3 regions of the Leifsonia sp. NPDC056824 genome follow, and region 2 is predicted to be linked to each of the others. Evidence: predicted binding sites of a transcription regulator. Region 2 holds the regulator's gene; each other region holds the start of a gene.
The links. Region 2 encodes HrcA, which represses chaperone genes, less so after heat shock. Its sites were predicted from a motif close to TTNGCACTCGNNNNNNNCGAGTGCNAA; they were not measured.
Positions count from the first base shown of each region.

Region 1: groES (co-chaperone GroES) is a predicted target of HrcA. The motif match lies at 3,264-3,290, and genes of this name have one in related genera.
Region 3: groL (chaperonin GroEL) is a predicted target of HrcA. The motif match lies at 3,765-3,791, and genes of this name have one in related genera.

Region 1 is NZ_JBHUAV010000001.1:303,846-310,965, forward strand. Features, by position in the region: gene guaB (IMP dehydrogenase) at 1-455, opposite strand, end outside; gene ACFRFH_RS01550 (Fic family protein) at 538-1,725, opposite strand; gene rarD (EamA family transporter RarD) at 1,803-2,738, opposite strand; gene groES (co-chaperone GroES) at 2,859-3,155, opposite strand; gene ACFRFH_RS01565 (SAM-dependent methyltransferase) at 3,308-4,495, shown strand; gene ACFRFH_RS01570 (DUF4190 domain-containing protein) at 4,502-5,170, opposite strand; gene tsaD (tRNA (adenosine(37)-N6)-threonylcarbamoyltransferase complex transferase subunit TsaD) at 5,274-6,368, opposite strand; gene rimI (ribosomal protein S18-alanine N-acetyltransferase) at 6,365-6,799, opposite strand; gene tsaB (tRNA (adenosine(37)-N6)-threonylcarbamoyltransferase complex dimerization subunit type 1 TsaB) at 6,868-7,120, opposite strand, start outside.
Region 2 is NZ_JBHUAV010000002.1:304,203-311,322, forward strand. Features, by position in the region: gene hemW (radical SAM family heme chaperone HemW) at 1-1,017, shown strand, start outside; gene ACFRFH_RS10795 (DUF4870 domain-containing protein) at 1,014-1,400, opposite strand; gene ACFRFH_RS10800 (DUF4870 domain-containing protein) at 1,522-2,106, opposite strand; gene hrcA (heat-inducible transcriptional repressor HrcA) at 2,327-3,343, shown strand; gene dnaJ (molecular chaperone DnaJ) at 3,406-4,524, shown strand; gene ACFRFH_RS10815 (16S rRNA (uracil(1498)-N(3))-methyltransferase) at 4,536-5,264, shown strand; gene ACFRFH_RS10820 (hypothetical protein) at 5,316-5,873, opposite strand; gene ACFRFH_RS10825 (alpha/beta hydrolase) at 5,942-7,120, opposite strand, start outside.
Region 3 is NZ_JBHUAV010000001.1:111,504-118,623, reverse strand. Features, by position in the region: gene ACFRFH_RS00630 (hypothetical protein) at 1-114, shown strand, start outside; gene ACFRFH_RS00625 (DMT family transporter) at 195-1,154, shown strand; gene ACFRFH_RS00620 (nitroreductase family protein) at 1,233-1,784, opposite strand; gene msrB (peptide-methionine (R)-S-oxide reductase MsrB) at 1,784-2,215, opposite strand; gene ACFRFH_RS00610 (DUF3263 domain-containing protein) at 2,393-2,686, shown strand; gene ACFRFH_RS00605 (LytR C-terminal domain-containing protein) at 2,709-3,257, shown strand; gene ACFRFH_RS00600 (cold-shock protein) at 3,438-3,641, shown strand; gene groL (chaperonin GroEL) at 3,835-5,454, shown strand; gene ACFRFH_RS00590 (hypothetical protein) at 5,547-6,665, shown strand; gene ACFRFH_RS00585 (ATP-binding protein) at 6,686-7,120, opposite strand, start outside.

The sequences.
Region 1 (7,120 bases), on a different contig from region 2:
GTGGAGCGCTCGAACGGGGAGACGAACCGCATGTCGCGGTTGGTGATGATGCCGACGAGCTTGCCGTCGGCCTCCACGACCGGGAGGCCGGAGACGCGGAACTGCCCGCACAGGAGGTCGACCTCCTCGACGGTGGCGTCCGCGGTGGTGGTCACCGGGTTGGTGATCATGCCCGACTCGGACCGCTTCACCTTGTCGACGTTGGTCGCCTGGTCCTCGATGGAGAGGTTGCGGTGGATGATGCCGATGCCGCCATGCCTGGCCATCGCGACGGCCATGCGCGACTCGGTCACGGTGTCCATGGCGCTGGAGAGGAGCGGGGTCGCCATGCTGATCCGCTTGGTCAGGCGAGTCGAGGTGTCCGCCTCGCTCGGGATGACGTCGGTGTGCCCGGGAAGGAGCATGACGTCGTCGTAGGTCAAACCGATGAATCCGAACGGATCCGCCTGGTCCATTTCACCCCTATCAAGGTCGCGCGAGTTGTGGATGTCTCATCGTAACGGCACAAGCTGGGCGGTTATTCCGGGGTGGGAAGCGTCATGGCGCCTCTCTGCGACCAGCCCGCCTGGCGAATCCGTCGATGGCCGCCAGGATCTGGTCCGAGCGCCAGAACGGCCCGATGTCGTGCTCCGCTTTCGACTTGACGATCCCGGCGTCGAGGAGGGCCTTCATCGGCGGGTAGACGTTCGGAGGCTGCACGCCGAGCTCCCGCGCGACCGCGACCGCGTCCAGCACCGGGCGCCGCACGAGGATGTCGAGGATCTTCCACGCGTTGCTGTCGCGGCGTGCGGTCAGCCGCTCTCCCCACTCCGCACGGATTCCGTCGATGTCCGCCACCAAGCGCCGCGCGTTCCCGACGGCGCGCAGCGACGCGTCCGCGAAGGCCCGGACGATCGGGCTCACATCACCGCTGCGGTAGGCCGTGAGGGCAGCGTGGTAGCCCTCCACATCCGCGAGCAGCCCTGCCGACACCGGGACGGCGACGCTGCGCGTGATGCCGCGATGCCGCAGCATGGCCTGGGCCAGCGCACGCCCGGTACGGCCGTTGCCGTCGGTGAAGGGGTGGATGGTCTCGAACTGCGCATGAGCCACGGCGATGGCCACCAGCGACGGGACGTCAGGCCGGTCGGCGAACGCCACGAGGTCGTCGACGAGCGCGGGGACCCGTTCGCTTGCTGGCGCGACGAACTCGGCGCCCAACGGGCTGTCGGAACGCGTGCCGATCCACACGGCCTCCTGACGCCACTCCCCCGGCGTGTGCCTCGGCTGGTCGTGGAGCAGGACCTCGTGCATGGTGAGGATCGCGTCGACCGAGATGTCTTTGGAGAGGTCGAGCGCAGCTTGAAGGGATCGGGTGTTGGCGGCGATCTCCTGCGCGTTGCGGCCGGTCTTCCCGCCGAGCTCGGCACTGAAGATGGCTCGCGCCGACGCGGTCAGGTTCTCGATCTGGGAGGACGAAGCGGCCTCGGAGCGCAGCAGCACAGGAGCGAAGGCGCTCACGCGCGATCCGAGTTCGGCGTCGAACCTACTCAGCTCCCGGTCGGCCTCTTCGGCCGCCGCGAGGGTGGCGGCGTCGGGTTCCGGCCTCAACTCGGCGATCAGCGGTGGCACGGCAGCACGATAGCTGCGCCGGGCGGTCTGCCGCTCGGCCGCGGCTCCCCAGACCGTGCTGGGAATCCAGACGCGCTCTTCCCAGTCGAGAGCCGGCCAGGTAGCGGAAGTCATAATGCCTCCCGTCAGAATTATGAGCTAGACCATTAGCTCATAATACTCGTGGTGGGCATTATGAGCTAGCAACCCCCTCACTCCACCGTCGCGAGATCCAGCTCCGCCTGCTTCTTCCCCTGGCGGGCCGCCACGATCATGTCCACGCTGAGGATCGCGAGGGCCAGCCAGACGATCGCGAAGCCGATCCAGCGCTCGGGCGGCATCGCCTCGTTCAGCACAGCGACGCCGACGACGAACTGGATGAACGGCGCGAAGTACTGGATGAAGCCCATGTACACCAGCGGCAGTCGCCGGGAGGCCGCGGCGAAGAACAGCAGCGGCACGGCAGTGATCACGCCCGCGCCCACGAGGAGCACCGTGTGCCACGGGCCGTCGCTCCCGATCGTCAAGCCGACCGTGAGGCTCACGACCACGAGCTGCACGATCGCGACGGGCGTCAGCCACATCGTCTCCAGCGTCAGCCCGGAGACCGCGTCGACCCGGCCGCCGACGCGCTTCTTGATGAGGCCGTAGAAGCCGAACGAGAACGCGAGGATGAGTGCGATCCACGGGACCTGCCCGTAGCCGACCGCGAGCACGACGACGGCGATCACGCTGACGCCGACCGCCACCCACTGGGCGACGCGGAGGCGCTCGCGCTGCACGATCACGCCGAGGAACACCGTCACGATCGGGTTGATGAAGTAGCCGAGCGCGGCCTCCACGACGTGACCGCTGACCGTGGCCAGCACGTAGGTCTGCCAGTTGACGTAGATGAGCGCGCCGGCGAGGCCCATCGTGAACAGGACCCTGCGGTCCTTCAGGAGGGCGCCGAACGTGCGCCACGTCCGTGTGACGGTGAGCGCGATGGCGCAGAACACCAGCGAGAACAGCACCCGCCAGGCGACGATCTCCCACGCACTGGCCGGCGCGAGCGCCAGGAAGTAGATGGGGAGGATGCCCCAGAGGACGTAGGCGGAGATCGCGTAGGTCAGACCGGACCTGCGGTGTTCGGAGAGGGGCTGCGGCACTCCCACGACACTACTCCGAACCGGTGACACGGACGGACCCGGTGGAGGCCGCCGGGCTCCCGCAGGGACGACGAAGGCCCGAGCGCAGCAGCGCCCGGGCCTCGGCCGAAAGAAGGTGCGTCAGCGGACGACGACCGCGAGGACGTCGCGAGCCGAGAGGACCAGGTAGTCCTCGCCGCCGAACTTGACCTCGGTGCCCCCGTACTTGGAGTAGATCACCTTGTCGCCGACGGCGACGTCGAGCGGAACCCGGTTGCCGTTGTCGTCGATGCGGCCCGGTCCGACGGCCACGACCTCGCCCTCCTGGGGCTTCTCCTTGGCGGTGTCGGGGATGACCAGACCGGAGGCAGTGGTCTGCTCAGCCTCGACCTGCTTGATGACGATGCGATCTTCGAGCGGCTTGATGGAGACCGACACGGTTGACCTCTTTCTTTGGTGAACTCAGTCTTTGCGAACTCAATACGTTGCGCGGCTTGCGTTAGCAAACTCGCACGGAGAGTGCTAACACCGAGTCTAGGGGGTGCGTTAGCAGTCACGCAACGTGAGTGCCAGAAGGTACCGTGGTCCACATGGACCGGTCCGAACTCGTCGAGCTGCTGAGCCCCGAAGGCCTCCGGCTGCTCGACTCGCTGCCCCCGTACCGGTCCGAGAAGGACGTCCTCGCGATGGTCACCGACCTGCGCAAGCAGGGCCACTCCCCCGGGCTGGTGGCGGCGGTGCTGACGCAGGCGAAGCTGCGCAAGAAAGCGGTCGGCAAGTTCGGCGAGTTCGCCTCCCGGATGCTGTTCACCGAGGCGGGGCTGGAGCAGGCGACGCGGCTGTCGGTCGCGGCGCGCCACGCCGGCCGCTTCCGGGCGGCGGGACTGACCCGCGTCGCGGACCTCGGCTGCGGCATCGGCGGCGACGCGCTCGCCCTCGCGGCGCTGGAGCTGGAGGTCACGGCCGTGGAGGCCGACGAGGTGACCGCCGCGATCGCCGCGTTCAACCTCGCCCCCTTCCCCTCGGCGACGGTCGAGCACCGCCGGGCGGAGGACGTGAGCCTCCGCGCGATCGACGGCGTCTTCCTCGATCCCGCCCGGCGCACGCCCGGCCATACCGACACCGACCGGCTGACCGATCCCGACGACTACACGCCGTCGCTCGGCTTCGCGTACGAGCTCGCGACCGGCCGCTCGGTCGGGCTGAAGCTCGGCCCGGGCTTCGACCGCAACCTCATCCCGTCGACCGCGGAGGCCCAGTGGGTGTCCGCCGACGGGCAGGTCGTGGAGCTCGGGCTGTGGTTCGGAGCGCTCGCCCGCACGGGCGTCCGGCGCGCCGCCCTGGTGATGCGCGGCGACGAGGCGAACGAGCTGACGGCGGAGGCCGACAGCGAGGACGCCGAGACCGGCGAGCTCGGCGAGTACCTCTACGAACCGGACGGCGCGGTCATCCGCGCGCGCCTGATCGGGGACCTCGCCCGGCGGCTCGACGGACGGATGCTCGGCGACGGCATCGCCTACATCACGGCCGACGAGCCCGCGCCGACGCCGTTCGCGGCGGGCTTCCGCATCCTGGAGACCCTGCCGTTCGCCGAGAAGGACCTCAAGAAGGCGCTGCGGTCGCGCGGGATCGGCACGCTGGAGATCAAGAAGCGCGGCGTGGACGTCGACCCCGCCGCGCTCCGTACGCGCCTCAAGCTGTCGGGCGACCGTCCCGCGACCCTGATCCTGACCAGGGTCGCAGGACGTCACACAGCGTTGCTCGCCGAGCGCCTCTGAACCCGGTCAGTACCGGTACGTGTTCGAGAAGTTGGCCAGGATGATGCCCCAGACGATCCAGAAGACGATCGCGATGACGATCGCCACGAATCCGAGGATGATCCCGGTGAGCCAGAAGCCCTTGGCCTGCGGCTCCTTGGTGCGCCCGATGAAGCCGAGGACGATCGCGGCGACGGCGAACAGGGCGCCGATCCCGAACGCGAAGTTCAGGACGATGCCGACGATGCCGCCGACGAGCGACAGGATGCTGAGGATCGGCGATTTGGTCGCCGGCGCCGTCGCATAGGGCTGCGCATAGCCGGGCGCGGGCTGGCCGTAGGCCGGCTGACCGTAACCGGGCTGACCGGGCTGACCGGGCTGCTGACCGTAGGGCTGCTGGCCGTAGGGCTGCTGCGGCTGCTGCCCGTACGGCTGCTGGCCGTAGGGCTGCTGCGGCTGCTGGCCGTAGGGCTGCTGCGGCTGCTGGCCATATGGCTGCTGGCCGTACGGCTGCTGCGGCGCACCGTACCCGGGCGCGGCAGGCGCGGCGGGAGGTGCGACCGGTGGCGTCGGCGGGACGCCGTCGGGCGCCGCCGCGGGCGGGATGTCGGAGGACGGCGGAACCGGCTGGGCCGGCGTGCTGCCGTCCGTCCCTTCGGGCTCCGGGGCGCCGGACGGGGTGTTCGGATCGGACATGCTGCCCATCTCCTTCTCTGGTGAGTTCCTGAGAAATGTCTGTACTGAATCCATGGTCTCAGCGGGGGGACAGGCGTGTCAACGCATGCATATTCCGCCCGGCTCAGACCACCGCGACCTGGATGTCCGTGACCGGAAGCGTGGAGTCCGCGCCGAAATCCAGCCGGCTCGGCGCACGGCCGGCCATGATGAGCTGCGCGCCGAGCGCCGCGATCATCGCGCCGTTGTCCGTACACAGCGAGAAGGCCGGGATCCGCAGGGCCACGCCGGCCTCCGCCGCCCGCTGCACCGCGAGCTGGCGCACGCGGGCGTTCGCGACCACGCCGCCGCCGAGCAGCAGGCGCGGCACGTCGTGGTCGAGGCATGCGGCGATCGCCTTGGTGATCAGCACGTCCGCCACGGCCTCCCGGAACGACGCGGCCACATCGGCGACGGGCACCACCTCGCCGGCATCCTGGCGCTGCTCGACCCAGCGCGCGACCGCGGTCTTAAGGCCGGAGAAGGAGAAGTCGTAGCGGTGCCGCTCCAGGTCTTTCGGCTTGGTCAGCCCGCGCGGGAACCGGATGGCGCGCGGGTCGCCGTCGGCGGCGACCCGGTCGATCTGCGGGCCGCCCGGGTACGGGAGGCCGAGCACGCGGGCGACCTTGTCGAAGGCCTCGCCCGCGGCGTCGTCGATCGTCTCGCCCAGCAGCTCCACGTCGGAGACCAGGTCGCGCACGAGCAGCAGCGAGGTGTGGCCGCCGGAGACCAGCAGCGCGACGGTCGGCACCTCGACCGGGTGGCCCGGGCCGCCCGCCGCGTCGAGGACGTCCGCCCCGACGTGCCCGACGAGGTGGTTGACGGCGTACAGCGGCTTGCCGAGCGACAGCGCGAGCGCCTTCGCGGCGCCGACGCCGACCATGAGCGCGCCGGACAGCCCCGGGCCGCTCGTCACGGCGATGGCGTCGACGTCGGCGAGCTCGATCCCGGCGTCCGCGACCGCGGTGCGCAGCGTCGGGGTGAGCGCCTCCAGGTGGGCGCGGGCCGCGACCTCCGGGACGACGCCGCCGTACCTGGCGTGCTCCTCCATCGAGGAGGCGATCGTGTTGGAGAGCAGCGTCGTGCCGCGCACGATGCCGACGCCGGTCTCGTCGCAGGAGGTCTCGATGCCGAGCACGAGCGGCCCGTCGCTGCGCGATCCGTGCTGAGCGTCGTTCATGCGATCGTTGTCTCCGGGGTCGGGACGGTCAGGCGCATGACGATCGCGTCCACCCCGTCCGGCTGGTAGTAGCGCGGGCGCACGCCGATCTCCTCGAAGCCGAGCGTGCGGTAGAGGGTCTGGGCGCCGGGGTTGTCGGCCCGCACCTCCAGGAACACCTCGCGGGCGCCGCGGTTGCGCGCCTCCCCGATGAGCGCGAGCATGAGGGCGCGCCCGAGGCCGTGCCGCCGCGCGTGCGGCGCCACGGCGATGGTCTGGATGTCGCCCTCGCCTGCGCCGCGCGGGGCGAGCAGGCCGGCGTAGCCGTCGATGCGATCCGGGTCGTCCAGACCGACGGCGACCAGGTAGTACCCGTGCGCCCCGGTCACCTCGGAGCGCATCGACTGCTCCGACCAGGCGTCGGTGACGAAGGTCGCGCGCTCCAGCAGCATGATCGCGTCGACGTCCGCCTCGGTGGCGCGGCGGAGCTGCCAGGACGGCGCACTCGGCCTCGGCTCGCTCACGCGCTCACCCGTTTCGGGCCGGCCGAGAGCGTGACATCCGGCGAGCGCAGGTACAACGGCTCGTCGCGGTCGAACGGGAGGCCGGCGGCGAAGCGCAGCTCGGCGATCATCCCGAGCAGTCCGGCGGAGACGGTGGCGGCCTCCTCGCGCGGCAGGTCCGGATGCGGCAGCGCGTCCGGCTTGTCCAGGCCGGGGCCGTCGAGGCGGACGGGGAGGCCGTGCCCGTCGACTCCCGAGTACGCCGTCCAG
Region 2 (7,120 bases):
CGGGAGGCGCTGGAGCGCAGCGGCGTCCCGGCCCGGAAAGTGTCGACCGTGTTCTTCGGCGGCGGCACGCCCACGCTGCTGCCGCCCGACGACCTCGGCGCCATGCTCGGCGCGGTGCGCGACGCGTGGGGGATCGCGGACGGCGCGGAGGTGACCACGGAAGCGAACCCCGACTCGGTCGACGCCGACGACCTCCGGCGATTGGCCGACGCCGGCTTCACGCGCGTGTCGTTCGGGATGCAGTCCGCGGTGCCGAGCGTGCTCGCCACGCTGGAGCGCACCCACGACCCGGAGCGGGTCCCGCTCGTCGTCCGGTGGGCGCGGGAGGCCGGCCTCCAGGTCAGCCTCGACCTCATCTACGGCACGCCGGGCGAGACGCTCGACAACTGGTCGCGCTCGCTCGACGCAGCGCTGGCGTGCGAGCCCGACCATGTGTCGGCATACGCGCTGATCGTGGAGCCCGGAACGAAGCTGGCGCGCCAGATCCGCTCGGGCGCCGTCCAGGAGCCGGACGACGACCTGGAGGCCGACATGTACGAGCTCGCCGACGCCCGGCTCGGCGCGGCGGGCTACGGCTGGTACGAGGTCAGCAACTGGGCGACCGACGACGCGCACCGCTCCCGGCACAACCTGGCCTACTGGCTCGGGCACGACTGGTGGGGTGTCGGACCGGGGGCCCACAGCCACGTCGGTGGCGTGCGCTGGTGGAACGTGAAGCATCCCGCCGCGTACGCGCAGCGCGTGCTGGCGGGGGAGTCACCCGCCGCCGGCCGGGAGACGCTCGACGGCGAGACCCGGCGGGTGGAGCGCGTGCTGCTGCTCACCCGCATCCGCGAGGGGCTGCGGACGGACGAGCTGACCGGCGAGGGACGCCGCGCCGTCGCCGGACTGATCGCCGACGGCCTGGTGGACGCGAAAGCCGCCCTCGCCGGGTCGGTGGTGCTGACCCTGCGAGGGCGGCTGCTGGCGGACGCCGTCGTACGACGGCTGCTCGCCGAGGACGAGCGAACGGCCTAGCTGACGAACCGGATCGCGATCGGGTAGGTGTAGAACGCGCCCTGATTGGCCTTGATGGCCGCGATGATGCTGAAGACGATGTTCAGCACCCACACGGCCAACAGGATGAGGACGCCGACGCCGACGATGCTCAGGATGAGCCCGACCACGTACGCGATCGCGAGCGTGATCTGGAAGTTCAGCGCCGTCGCGGTGTGCGAGCGGATGAACGGGCCGCGGTCCTTCAGCACGAGGTAGCCGACGAGCGCGGGGATGAAGCTGAAGAGGATGCCGCCCACATGGATGAGCGTCGCCCACAGCTTCTCGTCCGCCGGGCTGAGCTGCGGCTGCTGACCTCCGTACGGCTGCTGCGGGGGCGGCGGGGGCGGGGGTGTTGCGGACATGGTCGTGTTCTCCTCCGGTGAGTGGGAATGACGGGTCTCAGCCTAGGGGCGGACGGTGTTCCTGAGTAAGAGCCGAGAGCTCTTCGCTGGATCAGCCGCCCGTCCCCGTCGCTGCGGCGCGCTACTTGATGAAGCGGAAGTTCAGCGGGTACCGGTACGTCCCTCCGCTGTTGACGCGCACGAAGCCGAGGATCGAGAACACCAGGTTGACGATGTACAGGACCCACGGGATGAGGAGGCTGAACAGCAGGTACCCGATGCCGAAGGTGAACGTGCCGATGATCACGCCGAGGATCTGGGAGACGACCCAGACCGCGATCCAGGTGATCTGCCAGTTCAGCGCCTCCTTGGCCTCCTGGTTGGTCAGCTGGCCCCTGTCCTTGAACACGAGCCAGATGATGAGGGAGGGCAGGAACCAGAGGATCCCGCCGAGGTGGGCGAACGACGCCCACTGCTTGTCCTGTGCGGGGTCGAGGGGAGCGGCGGCGGCGCTCGCGTACTGCTGGGGCGGCGGGACGGCGCCGGCGGGCTGACCGGCCGGGGCCGCGTACGGCTGCTGCGGAGGCACGGCGCCGGCGGGCTGGCCCGGTGCGGACCCGTAAGGCTGCTGGTCGGACGGCTGCTGCGCGGAGGGCTGCTGCCCGTACGGCTGTTGCGGAGGCTGGCCACCCTGGCCGTCGGCCGGGGGCTGGTTCGGGTCTGACATGAGGAGAACCCTTTCGTGGGCGGCTGCGGGGGGCTTTCCTGAGCCGGTGCGCACAGGGTACTGCGCCGGAGCCGCGCGGTAAATGATCCGTGTCGCGTCATGACCGCCCTCCCACGCCGACGAGATATGATTAGCACTCAGGATCATCGAGTGCCAGTACACTCGATGTCTTCCCGTGCTCGATCCTCGGGTGCCGAAGCGACGACAGGAGGCGGTTCGCGTGGTCTCGGAACGCAGTCTGGAAGTGCTCCGCGTCATCGTGCAGGACTACGTCGCCTCGCGGGAGCCGGTCGGCTCCAAGAGCATCGTGGAGCGGCACGCGTTCGGCGTCTCGGCGGCGACCATCCGCAACGACATGGCCCTCCTCGAGGAGGAGGAGCTGATCGTCGCCCCGCACACCTCCTCCGGCCGGGTGCCGACCGACAAGGGCTACCGGCTGTTCGTGGACCACCTCGCGGAGGCCCGGCCGCTGTCGGCGGCGCAGCGCACTGCGATCGAGGCGTTCCTCGGCCAGTCGGTGGACGTCGACGACGTGCTCTCCCGCACTGTGCGGCTGCTGTCGCAGCTCACCAACCAGGTCGCCCTCGTGCAGTACCCGTCGGTGGCGCGCTCGCGCATCCGGCACATCGAGCTGGTGGCGCTCGGCTCGCGGCGCCTGCTGAGCGTGCTCATCACCGACTCCGGCGCGGTCGAGCAGCGCGTGATCGAGCTGCAGGAGGAGCTGGACGACGCCGAGATCGCCGAGATCCGCGGCGCGATCAACGGGGCCGCCGCAGGCCTCTCGCTCGGCGACGCGGCCCTGCGACTGCGGGACCTCCCGGGCCATCTGACCGACCGCACCCGCGTGCTGGTCGCACCGGTCGCCGGCGCCCTGCTCGACCAGATCGCCGCCAACCGGCAGGACAAGCTGGTCATGGCGGGCGCCGCCAACCTGGCGCGAACCGAGACGGACTTCCCCGGGTCCATCACGCCGGTGCTGGAGGCCATCGAGGAGCAGGTCGTCCTGCTGCGGCTCTTCGACGAGATGGCGCTCGACCAGCACGGCGTCGCGGTCAGCATCGGCCGCGAGAACGCCGTCATCGGCCTGACCGAGACCTCCGTCATGTCGAGCGGCTACAGTTCGGGCTCCGACCTGGCGCGCGTGGGCCTGCTCGGCCCTCTCCGGATGGACTACTCCGGGAACATGGCGGCGGTCCGCGCCGTTGCACGGTACCTCTCCCGCCTCCTCGGCGACTGAACTCCGACCTCAGAACTCAGACCTCAGAACTCCGACGCACCGAACAGAAGGAACAGCCTTACGTGGCCGACCACTACGAAGTACTCGGCGTTGACCGCAACGCCACCCCCGATGAGATCAAGAAGGCGTACCGCCGGCTCGCGCGCGAGCTGCACCCGGACGTCAACCCGAGCTCCGAGGCGCAGGAGCGTTTCAAGCTCGTCACCCACGCCTACGACGTGCTGAGCGACCCGCAGCAGCGGCAGCAGTACGACCTCGGCGGCTCCGGAGGGTTCGGCGGCGGCGGCGGGGGAGCGGGCGACTTCGCCGGCTTCGGCGACATCTTCGAGACGTTCTTCGGCGGGGGCGGCGGCGCGACTCGCGGCCCGCGCTCCCGGCGCGAGCGGGGCCAGGACGCCCTGCTGCGCGTGGAGGTCGAGCTCGACGAGGTCATCTTCGGCACGCACCGCGAGCTGGACGTCGACACCGCGGTCGTCTGCGAGACCTGCGGCGGCTCCTGCTGCCAGCCCGGCACCGCGCCCGTCACCTGCGACATCTGCCACGGCACCGGCAGCATCCAGCGCTCGGTGCGCTCGCTGCTCGGCAACGTGATGACCTCCAGCCCCTGCGGAAGCTGCCGCGGCTACGGCACCGTCATCGCCACGCCGTGCGTCACCTGCCAGGGCCAGGGCCGCGTCCGCGCGCGCCGCTCGGTGCCGGTGGACATCCCCGCCGGTGTCGACACGGGTCTCCGCCTGCAGATGCCGGGCTCCGGCGAGGCCGGCCCCGCGGGTGGCCCGAACGGCGACTTGTACCTGGAGATCAAGGTCAAGCACCACGACGTGTTCAGCCGCGACGGCGACGACCTGCTCTGCACGCTGGAGGTCTCGATGACCGACGCCATCCTCGGCACCACCGCGACCGTGAAGGCCCTCGACGGCGACATCCGACTGGAACTGAAGCCCGGCATCCAGAGCGCGGACATCGTCTCGGTGAAGGACCGCGGCATCACGCACCTGCGCGGCAGCGGCCGCGGGGACCTGCGGGTGGGCATCCAGGTGGTCACGCCGACGAAGCTCGACCACAAGGAGAAGGAGCTGATTAAGAAGTTCGCCGAGACGCACCACAACCCGGATCCGTCGCTCGCGCGCTTCCAGCAGGGCCTCTTCGCGAAGCTCCGCGACCGGTTCCTCAACCTCTGACGGGCGGACGGATGAGCTCGCTCTACCTGCGCGAAGACCTCGCCGACGTCGAGGTTGGCGCCCGGCTCACGCTGACGGGTGCGGAGGCCAAGCACGCTGCCACGGTCAACCGCACGCGCCCGGGCGAGAGCGTCCTCATCGGCAACGGCCGCGGCCTCGTCGCGTCGGGCGAGGTGCTGGTCGCGACCAGCGCGGAGCTGACGATCGACGTGGAGGCCGTTGAGCGCGTCCCGCGCGCCGAGCCGGCGATCACGCTCGTGCAGGCGCTGGCGAAAGGCGACCGCGACGAGCTCGCCGTCCAGGCCGCGACCGAGCTCGGGGTGGACGCGGTGGTGCCGTGGTCGGCCTCCCGGTCGGTGTCGCGCTGGGAAGGCGCCAAGGTGGCGAAGGGCCGCGACCGCTGGGCGGCGATCGTCCGCGAGGCGAGCAAGCAGTCGATCCGGGCCTGGACGCCGGAGGTCGGCGAGCTGGCGACGACGAAGCAGGTGGCGGCGCTGGCCGCGACGCACCGGGTGCTCGTGCTGGAGCCGGGGGCGACCGAACCGCTGACGGGGGTCCGTCCCGACGGTCGTCCGCTGGCGCTGGTGGTCGGGCCGGAGGGTGGCATCGCTCCGCAGGAGCTGGAGGCGTTGCGCGCAGCGGGTGCGGAGGTGGTGCGGCTCGGGGACACGGTGCTGCGGACCTCGACGGCGGGGCCCGCGGCGCTGGCGGTGCTGAACGCGGCGCTGGGGCGCTGGTAGGGGGCGCTGCTAAGGCCAACCGCACGGGTTGTCCGGTTCGTGACCGGCGTGTCAGCGGTCGGGGTACGGCGTGATTGTGGGGCTGCTGGTGGGGTAGTACGGGTTGGGGTCGAGCATGTCGAACTCGCGGTAGCCGGCGGGGCCGGCGAACCTGTCGAGCGAAGGGTCGGTGGAGCACTCGGAATAGAAGCTGAGGACGAACAGGGTGTCTTGCGCGGTCGCGCCGGCGGCGAGGCTGCCGTCGGCCCGGTCGGCCCGGTTCTCCGTGTAATTGCGACCACCCGGCCCCGTCGCCGGGGTGCCGACCGGGCTGACGATGTAGCCCTGGTCTTTCCAGTAGTCGCCCATCATGTCCGCGAACGCCAGCGGGTCCCCGACCGGCGCGTGGTGAAGGTCGACCTGGAAGCGTTCGCGTCGTGTTCCGGTTTGGGCGACGGAGCATGACGCGCCGAGGAACTCCTTCGTGTCCGGGTCCCAGGCTTGGCCCATTGGAAGCGTCCATCCGTCCGGGATGCCGGAGGCGGCGATCCCGGCCGTGACGGCCTCGATGATCTCGACACGGAGCTGTTGGCCGGTCTTCTGGGGTCCAGGATCGACAGGGGCGGACATAGTGCAACCTCCAAGGATGAATGCAGCGGCAAGGGCGGTCAGTGCGTTGCCGTGATGAGCGGTGATTTTCACGGGGTGACCGCGAATTGAGTGGCGTAGCGGGCGGCGTCCTTATTGTGTTGGTCTGCCAGTGCGGTGGTGTGAGTGAGCCGGCCGCTGACCTGGTCGGGTTGCCCGGTGGTGGTGGCGGCGATGTTGCGGAGCGACTGCGTCCGGAGGTCGAAGTACCCGTGCCCCTCGGAGGGGACGGTGTTGAAGGTCCACGGTCCGCTGTTGCTGGTTGCGCCCGTCTTGCCGATGGCGTCGTGCCCGTCGACCGGTTCCAGATCCTGCCCGTCGCCGTCGGAAGAGAACGACTCGGCGCCGCCGAGGCTGATGCCTCGCGGATCGGCGACGGTCGGATTCGGTTCCGCGCGGCCGGAGACGAACGCGCCGAGCGGCGCGAGCCTGTCCGGTGTAGCGGCCGTCGTGTAGATGTGATCCGCGTGCAGTACCGACAGCGATGGCACTAATGACGTGTCGATACCCGCGGACGCGACCATGACGAATGTGTCTATCCGGGTTTTCGTCAGGGTGAGCGCGATCGAGGCCATGGTGGTGCCGTAGGAGTGCGCGGTAACGGTGATGGGTGTACGACCCGGACCGAACACTGCCCGGGTGGCTGCGTTCCCGTCGAGCTCGGCAGCGAAACGGGGCGCGCCGCTTTTGGCGGAGTCGCTGAAGTTCACACCCACCGGGTCCGGGTTGTCGTACTCCAGAAACGCGATCACCCCCGGACGCTCAACGTTGAGGGAATTCTGTGCGTTCCAAAGATTCTTGGCGGCATCGGACCACCCGTTGAGTGAATCTTTCGCCCCGGACATCATCCCGCTCGCGCACCAGGTGGTGTTGTCGCAGGCGTCGAGGTCGCCGTATCCGACCGCGACCCGCGGCGGGGACATGAACAGGTTGAACGCCACCAACTGCACCGGAACGTTGTCCGCAGGTGCCTCGAACGCACGCTCCATCTGCGCCAGAACGGCCTTCTGATCATCGGTGAGGTTCGCGTTCTTCAGCGCTTTCGCCAGGCTGATCCGGTTGGCGGTATCCCGGTCCGCGTAGGGCAGCCCAGGCAGGTTGCCGAACACCCCCGGCGCGGTGCGCAGCAGCGTCGCGCGGGTCTCCGCGGTGAGCCCGTTCCACCAGCCCGCGACCGCCTCCGGGTCGGGCGGGTTGTCCCAGAACCGCCGCTGCAGCGCCGGGTTGCC
Region 3 (7,120 bases), on a different contig from region 2:
GTGGAGCAGGGCGACGACTACGACCTCGACTTCGAGAAGGACGTCGCGCCGGAGGAGAACATCCCCTGGCTCCCGCACCCGACGCCGACCGACGGCGACGCCCCCGCCCCCTGAGCGATTCGTGCCGAATGTCGACTCTCGCGCCGCGAGAACCGACATTCGGCACGAATTCACCAGCCCCTAGGCTTGGAGGAGTGACCTCCCGCTCCTTCCCCCTCTGGCTCGCGCTCGTTTGCGCGATCTTCTGCGGGGCCGGTGTGGCCCTGCAGTCGCGCATCAACGGTGAGCTGGGGCAGCGGCTGGGCGACGGGGTCACGGCCGCCGTCATCTCCTTCGGCTCCGGGCTGGTGATCCTCCTCGTCGCGATGGCGATCGCCCCCGCCGGGCGGCGCGGCTTCGGCCGGGTCGTCGCCGCACTCCGCACGCGCGAGCTGCCCTGGTGGTATGTCGCCGGCGGATGCGCGGGCGCGTTCCTGGTGCTGTCGCAGGGCGTCGCCGCCGCGGTGCTCGGCGTCGCGCTGTTCACGGTCGCGGTCGTGGCCGGCCAGACCGTCAGCGGCCTGGTCCTCGACCGCATCGGCCTGGGCCCCGGAGGCCGCCGCCCGATCACGCCCGCGCGGCTCACGGGCGCCCTGATCGCCCTCGGCGCCGTGACCTGGGCGGTGTCCGCGCAGCTCGGCGGCCCCGTGCCGATCTGGCTGATGCTGCTTCCGTTGATCGCGGGCCTCGGCCTCGGCTGGCAGCAGGCCGTCAACGGCCAGGTGCGGGTGGTCGCCGAGAGCGCCCTGACCGCGACCTTCATCAACTTCGTCGTCGGGACGACCGTGCTCCTGGTGATCATGGCCGTCGACTGGAGTCTGCGCGGCCTCCCGAAGCCGCTGCCGACCGAGCCGTGGCTCTACTTCGGCGGCGCGATCGGCTGCGTGTTCATCGCGGCCGCCGCGCTGCTCGTCCGGATCACGGGCGTGCTGCTGCTCGGCCTCGCGACCGTCGCCGGCCAGCTCGTGACCGCGCTCCTGCTCGACGTGCTCGCGCCGAGCTCGCCCGCGCCCGTCGCGTTCTCGACCGTCGCCGGCACGCTGCTCGCCCTCGTCGCCGTCGCCGTGGCGAGCATCCGCTGGCGCCGACGGCGTCCTTCTTCGGCCGCCGACTGACGACGCGCTCCATCGAGGGGACGCAACACGCCGCTACTCGTTCGGCGTGACGGCGTGTTGCGACCCCTGGAAGCCGCGTCAGTCGAGCGTCGTCAGGAAGCGCTCGGGGTCGATGGAGGTGCGGTGGGCCTCCTTGCCGTCGTCGGGCACGCCGCCGACGTAGAGCCAGCCCAGGAGCCGCTCGTTCTTAGCGAGAGCGTGCATCCGGTGCACGGCCTTCGACCGGGTGTGGTGGCCGGTGCGCCACATGACGCCCCAGCCGGCGTCGTGGAGCAACAGGCTCAGGAGGTGCGCGACACCGGAGGCGACCGCGTCCTGCTCCCAGCCGGGCACCTTCTCGCTCGGCGTGCGCACCGCGACGATCGCGAGCAGCAGCGACGAGCGCAGCGGTTTGGCCGCCAGCTTCTCGGCCTCCTCGCCGGTCGCCTTGGCGTCCTTCACGAACGCGTGGCCCAGCCGCACGCGCGCGTCGCCGCGCAGCTCGATGACCCGCCACGGGTGCAGCGCCGAGTGGTCGGCGACGCGGCCGGCAGCGGCCACGAGCGGCAGCAGCTCCTCGTGCGTCGGCGCCGCGGAGGTCACGCGCGAGTACGACCGGCGTGCGGCGACCCGTTCGACGAGCTCCGACATCAGGCCTCTGGCGTGAAGTTCAGCGAGATCGAGTTCATGCAGTAGCGGTCGCCGGTCGGAGTGCCGAAGCCGTCGGGGAACACATGGCCCAGGTGCGAGTCGCAGTTCGCGCAGCGCACCTCGGTGCGCGCCATGCCCAGGCTGTCGTCCTCCAGGAGCTGCACGGCCTCCGGCCGGATCGACTCGTAGAAGCTCGGCCAGCCGCAGCCGCTGTCGAACTTGGTGCCCGACTTGAACAGCTCCGCCCCGCACGCGGCGCAGGTGTAGAGACCCGCGCGGCCCTCGTCGAGCAGCTCGCCGGTCCACGGCCGCTCCGTGCCCGCCTCGCGCAGCACCGCGTACTGCTCCGGGCTGAGCTCGCGGCGCCACTCCTCGTCGGTCTTCTCGACACCGTGGGTGCCCTGCGCTGCCTCGTCGTGCGATGCGCTCATCGTGCGTTCCTTTCGTCGTCCGTCCCCAGCCTAAACGGCGGCGCCTGTGCGCCTGTTCCCTGTTCCGGCCTGCGACCTGCCGGGCGCAAACGGGTAACGCACAGGACAGCGCCCCTAGGATGAGGCGCGAGCGCGGGGAAGGGCTGACTCGAAGACGGTGAGGGGAGGCGGTGCACTGTGGCGGAGGCTGCGGACCACCGGATCCCCGTGCCGGACGCGACCGGCCTGACCGACCGTGAGGCGGCCATCCTCGCGTTCGAGCGTCAATGGTGGCGGCATGCCGGCGCCAAGGAGCAGGCCATCCGCGAGGAGTTCGGTCTCTCCGCCGCCCGGTACTATCAACTCCTCGGAGCGCTGATCGACCGGCCGGAGGCGCTCAAGCACGACCCCATGCTCGTCAAGCGCCTGCTCCGGCTGCGCGAGACCCGGCTGGCAGCACGGCGATCCCGGACACTCCCGTCCGGCGACTGACACCGCGAGGAAATACCTGTAGATGGCAGAGAAGTACCCGAGAGACCGGTTCGACGACATCCCCGACGGTCTGCAGCGCGTCGGTGCGCACCGGGCTCCCCGGCCGAAGGGCCGCGGCTGGATCGCGGTCGGCTGGGCCGCGCTCGCCGTCGTCGTCCTCGTGGCGGCGGGTATCTTCGGGCTCTCGCTGGTCAGCGGCTCCATCTCCTTCCACGGCTCGACCAACGCCCCGACCGGCACCCCGACGCCGACCGCGACGCCCACGCCGACGATCGTCCCGACCGTCGACCCCTCGCTGACGGTGAACGTGCTGAACGGCACCACGACCTCCGGACTCGGCGGCAAGGTCGGCGACACCCTGACGAAGGCGGGCTGGAAGGTCGGCGCCATCGCGAACGCCGACAAGCAGGACCTCACCCAGACGATCGTCTACTACGCCGACGCCAAGAACCAGGCGGCGGCGCTCGGGGTGGCGCAGTCGCTCCCCGGCGCGACCGTCGCGCTCACGCAGGACTTCGCGGCCAGCGGCGCCGACCTGACCGTGGTCGTGGGCAGCGACTACAAGGGCTGAGACCGCGTCGTTCCGCGCGTGTACGCGCGCTCATCCCTTTGTTTCACGCGTGTTTAACTTTGAGCCGATTTGGTAACGGATTGGCGAAAAGACTGGCGGAAACGGCTATTGCAAGCATTAGGATCGGGAGTCAACGCGCGGCGCTGGACCACGCGAGCGACACAGCAATGGGAGTAATGCATGGCGAACGGGACCGTGAAGTGGTTCAACGCTGAAAAGGGCTACGGATTCATCACCGTCGAGGGTGGGGGACAGGACGTTTTCGTTCATTACTCCGCAATCGACATGAACGGCTACAAGGTTCTCGAAGAGGGCCAGCAGGTGCAGTTCGAGGTCGGGTCGGGCAACAAGGGCCCGCAGGCCGAGGCGGTGCGTCCGCTGTAGTACGCAGCGATCGGCAAGACCATTAAGAGGAGCGCCGCCCTTCGGGGCGGCGCTCCTTTCTCTCTGTCCGCTCCCGGCGCACCGGTCACCTTGCACTCCACTGTCGCGAGTGCCAGAATCGCTTTAGCACTCCGCCTGATCGAGTGCTAACACACCGAATCTTTCGCAGACGTCCGGGAGGGACGAGAAACACATGGCAAAGATCATTGCTTTCGACGAGGAAGCCCGTCGCGGCCTCGAGCGCGGCCTCAACATCCTGGCCGACACCGTCAAGGTGACGCTGGGCCCGCGCGGTCGCAACGTCGTCCTCGAGAAGAAGTGGGGCGCTCCCACCATCACGAACGACGGCGTCTCCATCGCGAAGGAGATCGAGCTCGACGACCCGTACGAGAAGATCGGCGCGGAGCTCGTCAAAGAGGTCGCCAAGAAGACCGACGACGTCGCGGGCGACGGCACCACCACCGCGACCGTGCTCGCTCAGGCGCTCGTCAAGGAGGGCCTCCGCAACGTGGCCGCCGGCGCCGACCCCATCACGCTGAAGCGCGGCATCGAGAAGGCCGTCGCGGCCGTGACCGAGGAGCTCATCGCCAGCGCCAAGGAGGTCGAGACCAAGGCCGAGATCGCCGCCACCGCGTCCATCTCCGCCGGCGACACCACCATCGGCGAGATCATCGCCGAGGCCATCGACAAGGTCGGCAAGGAGGGCGTCGTCACCGTCGAGGAGTCGAACACCTTCGGCACCGAGCTCGAGCTGACCGAGGGCATGCGCTTCGACAAGGGCTTCCTGTCGCAGTACTTCGTCACCGACCAGGACCGCCAGGAGGCGGTGTTCGAGGACACCTACATCCTCATCGCCAACCAGAAGATCTCCTCGATCAAGGACCTGCTCCCGATCGTCGACAAGGTCATCCAGGCCAACAAGCAGCTCCTCATCATCGCCGAGGACGTCGACGGGGAGGCCCTGGCCACCCTGATCGTCAACAAGATCCGCGGCATCTTCAAGTCCGTCGCCGTCAAGGCCCCGGGCTTCGGCGACCGCCGCAAGGCCATGCTGCAGGACATCGCGATCCTCACCGGCGGCCAGGTCATCTCCGAGGAGGTCGGCCTCAAGCTCGAGAACGTCACCCTCGACCTGCTCGGCCAGGCCCGCAAGGTCGTCATCACCAAGGACGAGACCACCATCGTCGAGGGCGCGGGCGACCCCGACGCCATCGCCGGCCGCGTGGCCCAGATCCGTGGCGAGATCGAGAACACCGACTCGGACTACGACCGTGAGAAGCTCCAGGAGCGTCTCGCGAAGCTCGCCGGCGGCGTCGCCGTCATCAAGGCGGGCGCGGCCACCGAGGTCGAGCTCAAGGAGCGCAAGCACCGCATCGAGGACGCCGTCCGCAACGCGAAGGCCGCCGTCGAGGAGGGCATCGTCGCCGGTGGTGGCGTCGCCCTCATCCAGGCCGGCAAGACCGCCTTCGAGAAGCTGTCGCTCACGGGCGACGAGGCGACCGGTGCGAACATCGTCCGCGTCGCCATCGAGGCGCCGCTGAAGCAGATCGCCATCAACGCGGGCCTCGAGGCCGGCGTCGTGGTCGCCAAGGTGCGCGAGCTCCCCGTGGGTCACGGCCTCAACGCCGCGACCGGCGAGTACGTCGACATGCTGGCCTCCGGCATCAACGACCCGGTGAAGGTCACCCGCTCGGCGCTGCAGAACGCCGCGTCCATCGCGGGCCTGTTCCTCACCACCGAGGCCGTCGTCGCCGACAAGCCCGAGAAGAACTCGGCGCCGGTCGGCGACCCGGGCGCCGGCATGGACTTCTGAGTCCGTCCGACACGCAGTAGAGGGCGCCTCCCGTTCGCGGGAGGCGCCCTCTTCGCTGTTATCGTCGTCACGATCGGGCGGAGGCGGAGCGGGTGGCGAACAGGGCGGCGACAAGGTGGTCCCGGGCGGCGGCCGTCGCCGGCCTGGCTGCCGCGCTGCTCTGCCTGTCGGGCTGCCAGGCGCTCGGGCTGCCGGGCGCCGGGCCGGCGAGCCCGCGCGCGACCTCCGCGCCCGCCGTGGACGTCGCACCGCCCTTCGACTGCGCGGCCTTCACCGCCACGCCCGCGGTCGAGGCACTGCTCGGCGGCGCAGCGCCACTGGCGACGACCCCGGCGGGGGCGCTCACGACGCCGTCCGGGCGCGGACCGTTCGGCGCCCAGGCGGCGGGCGGCGGCTGGTGCCGCTGGGGGGACGACCCCGCCGCGAATCCCGCGGCCTCCACGGCGCCGGTGCACCTGCTCTCCGTGCAGCTCCTGCCGCGCGCGACCGCGAACTGGCAGTGGCAGGCCCAGCAGTACGCCCAGACCGCGGCGACGGGCGCGCACTACGACGGCGGCGAGTCCCGCGGCGGCGACTGCGGCCCGGCGACGTCAGGGGGGAGCACCTGCCACACGAACGTGCTGGTCGGCAGCTCCTGGCTGGCGGTCGACGCCGTGAGCAGCACCTCCACCATCGACGAGAAGGCGTTCCACGCGCTCGTCCAATCGTTCGTGCCCACCGTCGCCGCGATCGACGCACGCGCCGCGACACCCGCCCCGGTGAAGCCGCTGTCCTGCGCCGACGCCGCCTGGCTGAAGGCCGTCGCCGGCAGCTACGGCGCGGCTTCTGTCGCCGTCCTCGCCCCGGCCGCGACCTTCGGACTGCCGAACGCGCTCCTCGCGGACCCGCGGGTCACGGTCTGCGCGTACCGCGCGGGCACGGGAGACTCCTCGCTGATCGGCACCGTCTCCGTCCTCCGAGGTGCGTCCGCCGCGTTCGCGACCTATCACGGCCTCGTCGTGGGCCGCGACCCGGACGCCAGCGGTGGCACGATCAAGCTCGGCAGCACCGAGCTCGCCACGCTGGTCCGCCATACGGACGCGTCCGGGTCCACGCCCGCCGAGACGGTGGTGGACGCTCTGGTCGGCGACGCGTGGATCCAGTTCGCCGCGGTGTCCGGCTCCGACGACCAGGCGGCCTCGGTCGTGGGGTGGGTGGCCGGCCGGCTCTGACCCGGCCGGCTCTGACGCGGTCAGAGAGCCGTGCGCGGAGCCTCCGTCGCCCGGCGCGGGTCCACCAGCGGCAGCGACACCCGGAAGGTCGCTCCGCCGCCGTCGGTCTCCACGACCTCCACGGTGCCGTGGTGCGCCGCCACGATGGAGGAGACGATCGCCAGGCCCAGGCCGCTGCCGCCGGTCTCGCGGGCGCGGGAGGAGTCGGCGCGCCAGAAGCGCTGGAAGATCTTGTCGCGGATCTGCGGCGGGATGCCCTCGCCGTGGTCGCGCACCTCGAGCACGGCGCGGTCCGCGCGGTGGTCGACCTGCACCGCGATCTCGATCGGGCTGTCCTCCGGGGTGTAACGGAGGGCGTTGCCCATCAGGTTGGTGACGACCTGGCGGAGCTTGTTCTCCTCCGCCATCACGATCGCGGGCTCGGCCGGGGGAGCGGCGAGGACGACCTTCTCCGC